2 regions of the Pseudomonas sp. NY15181 genome follow, and region 2 is predicted to be linked to the other one. Evidence: predicted binding sites of a transcription regulator. Region 2 holds the regulator's gene; the other holds the start of a gene.
The links. The regulator LexA, encoded in region 2, represses DNA repair genes until DNA is damaged. The targets are predictions, from matches to a motif close to CTGTNTNNNNANACAG.
Positions count from the first base shown of each region.

Region 1: a site for LexA is predicted at 1,823-1,838, ahead of recN (DNA repair protein RecN). Genes of this name have one in related genera too.

Region 1 is NZ_JBLUPT010000004.1:73,167-76,574, forward strand. Features, by position in the region: gene dnaK (molecular chaperone DnaK) at 1-1,009, opposite strand, end outside; gene grpE (nucleotide exchange factor GrpE) at 1,099-1,662, opposite strand; gene recN (DNA repair protein RecN) at 1,862-3,408, shown strand, end outside.
Region 2 is NZ_JBLUPT010000001.1:904,021-907,428, forward strand. Features, by position in the region: gene topA (type I DNA topoisomerase) at 1-25, shown strand, start outside; gene ACNFBT_RS04145 (DUF6586 family protein) at 94-615, shown strand; gene ACNFBT_RS04150 (hypothetical protein) at 729-968, shown strand; gene sulA (SOS-induced cell division inhibitor SulA) at 1,008-1,481, opposite strand; gene lexA (transcriptional repressor LexA) at 1,495-2,109, opposite strand; gene ACNFBT_RS04165 (TetR/AcrR family transcriptional regulator) at 2,362-3,072, shown strand; gene ACNFBT_RS04170 (L,D-transpeptidase family protein) at 3,129-3,408, shown strand, end outside.

The DNA.
Region 1 (3,408 bases), on a different contig from region 2:
CTTCGTCGATCTTCGAGACGTCCAGGCCGGCGTCTTTCAGCGCAACGCGGCACGGCTCGATGGTGCGGGTGATCAGGTCTTCAACCAGGGATTCCAGCTTGGCGCGGGAAACCTTGACGTTCAGGTGTTTCGGGCCGCTGGCGTCAGCGGTGACGTACGGCAGATTGACGTCGGTCTGCTGGGTCGAGGACAGCTCGATCTTGGCCTTCTCGGCAGCTTCCTTCAGGCGCTGCATGGCCAGCGGGTCGCCCTTGAGGTCCATGCCGGATTCTTTCTTGAATTCCTCGACGAGGTAGTCGATCAGGCGCAGGTCGAAGTCTTCACCACCCAGGAAGGTGTCACCGTTGGTAGCCAGCACTTCGAACTGGTGCTCGCCATCGACTTCGGCAATCTCGATTACGGAAACGTCGAAGGTACCGCCGCCCAGGTCGTAGACGATGATGGTGTGGTCGCCCTTGGCCTTGTCCAGGCCGTACGCCAGCGCAGCCGCGGTCGGCTCGTTGATGATGCGCTTGACGTCGAGACCGGCGATGCGGCCGGCGTCCTTGGTGGCCTGACGCTGGCTGTCGTTGAAGTAGGCCGGAACGGTGATGACCGCTTCGGTGACCGGCTCGCCCAGGTAGTCCTCGGCGGTCTTCTTCATCTTCTTCAGGACTTCGGCGGAGACCTGCGGCGGAGCCATCTTCTGGCCCTTGGCCTCGACCCATGCGTCGCCGTTGTCAGCCTTGACGATGTTGTAAGGCACCATCTTGATGTCTTTCTGTACGACGTCTTCTTCGAAACGACGGCCAATCAGGCGCTTGACCGCGTACAGGGTGTTCTTCGGGTTGGTCACGGCCTGGCGCTTGGCCGGCTGACCTACCAGGATCTCGCCATCGTTGGCGTAACCGATGATCGACGGGGTGGTACGAGCGCCTTCGGCGTTCTCGATGACCTTGACGTTACCGTTCTCCAGGATGGACACACAGGAGTTGGTGGTCCCCAGGTCGATACCAATGATTTTGCCCATATTCACTCTCCAGAAATTAGATTCCGCGCTGACCCTGTTGCGGGTCTTTGGCTCGGTTGATTACCCAGATGGGGACCGGGTGATGAATTTCAAGCCTTCTCGTCGATCGAAGGCGGGGTTTGTTCGGGTGCCTTGCTGACCACGACCATGGCCGGACGCAGCAGGCGACCGTTGAGCAGGTACCCCTTCTGGAACACCTTGACCACGCTGCCCGGCTCCAGATGCACGCTCTCCTCCATCGCCATGGCCTGGTGATGCTCGGGATTGAACGGCTCGCCGTGCGGATCGACCGGCTCCAGGCTGTAGCGCTTCAAGGTGTCGTGGAACATCTTCAAGGTCAGCTCGATGCCTTCGCGCATCGGCTTGATCGCCTCGTCGTTCGGGCTGGACATCTCCAGCGCACGCTCCAGGGTATCGACGATCGGCAGCAGGTCGCCGGAGAACTTCTCCAGAGCGAACTTGTGCGCTTTTTCCACGTCCTGCTCGGCACGGCGGCGGACGTTCTGCAGTTCGGCGACGGCGCGCAGGCTCTGATCCTTGGCCGCGGCGACCTGCTCTTCCAGTTCCAGCACGCGGGCGTTCAGGTCCTCGGCAGCACCGGTCTCCGGCTGCTCGTTGAACTGGGAATCCTGAGTCTGTTGTTCGTCAGACATGCCACTCTCCTAAAAAAGAAAATAAGCCTTTGAAAACAAAGCGAACCCAATGGTCCGCGGCTCTGCCGTGTATATGGGGTGCCTTTTTTTTACTTCAAGGGCTTTGACTTCAAGGGCGAGCCAGCAAGCGACAAGGGAGAATTGCCAGCGGCGAAAAATACTGTATAAATAACCAGACCTATTTGTGGAGCCGCCGCCCATGCTGGTTCACCTGTCCGTGCACAACTACGCCATCGTCGAGCACCTCGATCTCGAGCTCGCCGCCGGCATGACCGTGATCACCGGCGAAACCGGCGCCGGCAAGTCGATCATGCTCGACGCCCTCGGCCTCGCCCTGGGCGACCGTGCCGACAGCGGCGTGGTGCGCCCCGGCGCCGACAAGACCGACATTCTCGCCAGCTTCGATGTCAGCGCCATTGCCGAGGCCCGCGACTGGCTGGCCGAACGCGACCTGGAACAGGACGGCCCGTGCATCCTGCGCCGGGTGATCACCGCCGAAGGCCGCTCCCGCGCGTATATCAATGGCACGCCCTGCCCCCTGGGTGATCTCAAGCACCTGGGCGAACTGCTGATCGATATCCACAGCCAGCACGAGCACCAGTCGCTGCTCAAGGCCGACACCCACCGCCGCCTGCTGGACGAATACGCCGGCAGCCAGGACCTGGCGCGCCAGGTGCACCTCGCCGCGCAACGCTGGAAGCAGACCCGTCACGAGCTGGACCGCCTGTCGCGCAATGGTGACGAGCAGCGCGCCCGCCACCAGTTGCTCAGCTATCAGCTGGAAGAACTGGAAAACCTTGGCCTGGGCGATAGCGAGCTGGAGACGCTGGAAGCCGAACACAAGACTCTGAGCAACGCCGGAAGCCTGATCGCCGCGTGCCGACAGGTGGTCGAACTGTGCAGCGAAAGCGATGCTGGCAACGTGCTGTCGGCGCTGACCTCCAGCCTCAACCGCCTGACCGCCTTCCAGAGCCAGCCGGCCGCACTGGGTGAAGCGGTGAATCTGCTGTCCAGTGCACAGATCCAGGTAGAAGAGGCGATTGGCGAACTGAACCGCTTCGTCGACAACTTCGACGCCGACCCGATGCGCCTGCAACAGCTGGAAGAGCGCATGGACGCCATCTATAGCCTCGCGCGCAAGCACCGCGTACAGCCCCATGAGCTGCAGGACCTGCAGCTGCGCCTGCTGGACGAGCTGGAAGCGCTGAATGCCGACGACGAAGCCGTGGAGCGTCTGGGCGACGAGCTGGCCGCCTACGCCCGGCATTATCAGGAGAAGGCCGACGAACTCAGCCGCATCCGCCAGACCGCCGCGCCGCAGCTGGCCAAAGCGGTGGAGGTGGAAATGCAGCGCCTGGGTATGCCCGGCGGTCGCTTCGCCATCGAGCTGCGCGAGTCCGCATCGGACGAACCTCAGGTGAATGGCGTGGAGCAGCTGGAATTCCTGGTCAGCGCCAACCCTGGCCAGCCGATGAAGGGCCTGGCCAAGGTCGCTTCGGGCGGCGAATTGTCGCGCATCAGCCTGGCGATCCAGGTCATTACCGCACAGACATCGCGCATCCCTACCCTGGTCTTCGACGAAGTGGACGTTGGCATCGGCGGTCCTACGGCCGAAGTGGTCGGCCAATTGCTGCGCCGCCTCGGCGACCGCGGTCAGGTACTGACCGTCACTCACCTGCCGCAGGTCGCCGCGCAAGGCCATCAGCACCTGTTCGTGCACAAGGACCGCGACACCAGCGAAACCCG
Region 2 (3,408 bases):
GTGGAAGGTCGAAGACAAGCGCTGATGGAAGGCGCGCCCCGCTGAGGTGGGGCGCGCTTATACTGCCGACGTGGATTGCGAGAGGGCTTGGCCATGGCGCACGAACTCTATACCCGTACCAACCAGAAGCTGTTCTTCGCCGGTCTCGCCCTGGAAGCCTGGCGTGCTGCTGAGTCGGCGCGCGCGATGAACGCCCAGGCGCGAATTCAGGCCGAGCGCGAAGCGGCGCTGTTCCACCTTTACGGCGCGGTGCTTGGCGTGGCCCATGAGATCGCCGGATACTACCGCCTGCCCCAGGCCGGTGCGCCGCGTGTCGACCTGCTGCTGAACGCCGAAGTGCTGGCCGCCGCCCCGAGCCCTGAACTGGCGGAAATGGTCGAGCTGGCGCAATCGCCGGAAGCCTGGCTGGGGCGGCTGCTGGCTGCCTACGCCGCATTGTTCCAGCCGCCCAGCGAGCCGAAGAAGGCCAAGGTTGACCCGACCCAGCCGCTGATCCAGGCGGTGAATGTCGACGAAGAGGTGCCGGCCGAGCTGAGCAACGAAGAGCTCGAAGCCTGGCGCAAGTCCCTGAAGGAGCTGGTGCTGCGCTTCCGTGCATCGCTGACCGAGCTCTGATTGGTGCTCTGATACGCAGAGCTGCGACCATCCGGTCGGTTGGTGAAAGGTTGCGCTAGGGTGTAGCGGATGTGACTGTTACACTACCGGTTCTGCTGTGGAGAACCTTCGCTATGCCAACCTCATTTCTGGAAATCGTAGAACTGCCTGACGGGCGTATCGTGCTGCGTCGCGCGGACGATGAGGAGTCGCTGGTGACCCTGGAGTTCTCCGCTGACGCCAAAGGCTTCCTGCAGGGCCAGCACATCGAAATCGCCAAGGCGATGTTCAATGTCGGTGTGCAGATGGCCGGTCGTCTCGCCGAAGGTGGTGACATGGGCATGGACGACGAAGGTCCGCGCGTCCTGCACTGAGTTTTGCCGCTTCGCCGCGCTCGCGGCGAAGCTTCTGCTTCAGCCCAGACGAATATTCAGACTCTGCGCCTGACCGGTAACAGCGGCACGGGATAGCTGCGCGCGCGCCTTGGCGTTGAGATTCAACCAGCTCACTACCGTATGACTGTTGCCCAGGCGCAGCGCCTCGCAGGCCAAGGCTTGGGCGGCGGCCTGGTCGCGTGCCGGCAGCAGCAGGATGCGTTCGCGGTTCAGGCCGGCCTTGCGCAGCCAGTCCGGGGTCAGGCTGGTGGGCGGGGCGATCAACGTCAGCCAGCGCGAGTCGCTTTCCTCGCTCAGCTCGCGGAGCATCGGCGCCAGCAGTGTCAGGCACTGGCCGGGGAGGCCGCGCAGGGCGATCTCGCTGAAGGCGCTTTCGTCGTCGGCAGGTTCGTCTTCCATCAGCTCCGGAAGCAAAGGAGCAGTACCGCTCGCCCAGAGTGCTTCCTGGAACAGCGGGAGTTGCGGCAGGTTCAGCGGCTGCGGGTACTGCATGGATGTCTCCTGTTCAGCGACGGATTACACCGACGCTCAAGCCTTCGATGATCAGTTCCTGTTCCTTGAGGTCGACCTCGATGGGGGCGAACTCGGGGTTCTCGGCGATCAGCCAGACCTTGCTGCCTTCGCGCTTGAAGCGCTTCACGGTCACTTCCTCGCCGAGGCGGGCGACCACTATCTGGCCATTGCGCGCTTCGCGGGTGATGTGCACGGCGAGCAGGTCGCCATCGAGAATGCCGACGTCCTTCATGCTCTGCCCGCGCACGCGCAGCAGGTAGTCCGCCGGCGGGTTGAAGAAGGTGGGGTTGATGCGGCAGGTGTCGTCGACGTTCTGCTCGGCAAGGATCGGCGCACCGGCGGCGACGCGGCCGATGATCGGCAGTTCGTCCTCGTTGGTGGCGGCCTTGGGTTCGAAGCCGGGGATGCGGATGCCACGGGAAGCGCCCGGAGTCATCTCGATGGCGCCTTTTCGGGCGAGGGCCTTGAGATGTTCCTCGGCGGCGTTGGGCGATTTGAAGCCGAGTTCCTGGGCGATTTCCGCGCGGGTGGGCGGATAGCCGTTGTCTTCCAGGCAGCGTTTGATGAAGGCGAGGATCTCGGCTTGGCGCGGCGTCAGCTTCAGCATGTCCATACTCTGGCTTTTTATACAGTGACTGGAATTATATACAGTGAAGGCGCTCTGGCAATGCCTAATTTCGTGCGGCTGTCGGTGCGGTGCCTGGGGATGTAACCTGTGCAGGCTGGCAAGCGTCTTGCTGTAATCGAAGTCACCTTGTCGCTTTGACCATGTTTTTGTTAACAATTGGTCGCGCTTTGCTTGACAATGCGAGAGGCTGAAACGTATGTTTCAAACAAGTGTTTGTCAGGCGGAGTAGCCATGGCCCAGTCGGAAACCGTCGAACGCATCCTGGATGCTGCGGAACAGCTGTTCGCGGAGAAAGGCTTCGCTGAGACCTCTTTGCGTCTGATCACCAGCAAGGCGGGGGTGAATCTCGCGGCGGTGAACTATCACTTCGGCTCGAAGAAGGCGCTGATCCAGGCGGTCTTCTCGCGCTTCCTCGGACCGTTCTGCATCAGTCTCGAAAAGGAACTGGACCGTCGCCAGGCCAAGCCTGACGCGCCGCGCGCCACCCTGGAAGAGCTGCTCGAGCTGCTGGTCGTCCAGGCCATGGCGGTGAAACCGCGCAGTGGCAACGACCTGTCCATCTTCATGCGTCTGCTGGGCCTCGCCTTCAGCCAGAGCCAGGGCCATCTGCGCAAGTATCTCGAAGAAGTCTACGGCAAGGTGTTCCGTCGCTACATGCTGCTGGTGCACGAAGCCGCGCCGCGTCTGCCGCCGCTGGAGCTGTTCTGGCGCGTGCACTTCATGCTGGGTACCGCGGTGTTCAGCATGTCCGGCATCAAGGCGCTGCGCGCCATGGCCGAGAACGACTTCGGCGTGAACACCTCCATCGAGCAGGTGATGCGCCTGATGGTGCCGTTCCTTGCCGCCGGGATGCGCGCCGACAGCGGCGTCAGCGATCCTTCGCTTGCCGGTGCGCAGCTCAAGCCGCGCAGCAAGTCGAGCGCCGCGCCGGCCAAAGTCTGAAAGACGCCCGGCGGCGCGCTGGGCGGTGCAGGCCTGATCGGCTAAAGTAGCCGGCCATGGCTGACCTCGATCTCCTCCATATATCCCTGTCCGATCAGATGCTCTACGGCTTTGCCGCGGAGCAACTGCGCGTGCGCCTGCCGGTGTCCACGGCGGCCAATGGCGCTGGCGAGCGCAGCGGCTCCGGTTGCACGCCGCGCGGCCTGCATCAGGTTCGCGCGCGCATCGGCGACGGGCTGCCCAGGGGCGCGGTGCTCAAGGGCCGGCGTTGGACCGGCGAAGTCTGGAGCCCGGCGCTGCACGATGAATTTCCCGGCCGCGACTGGATTCTCACGC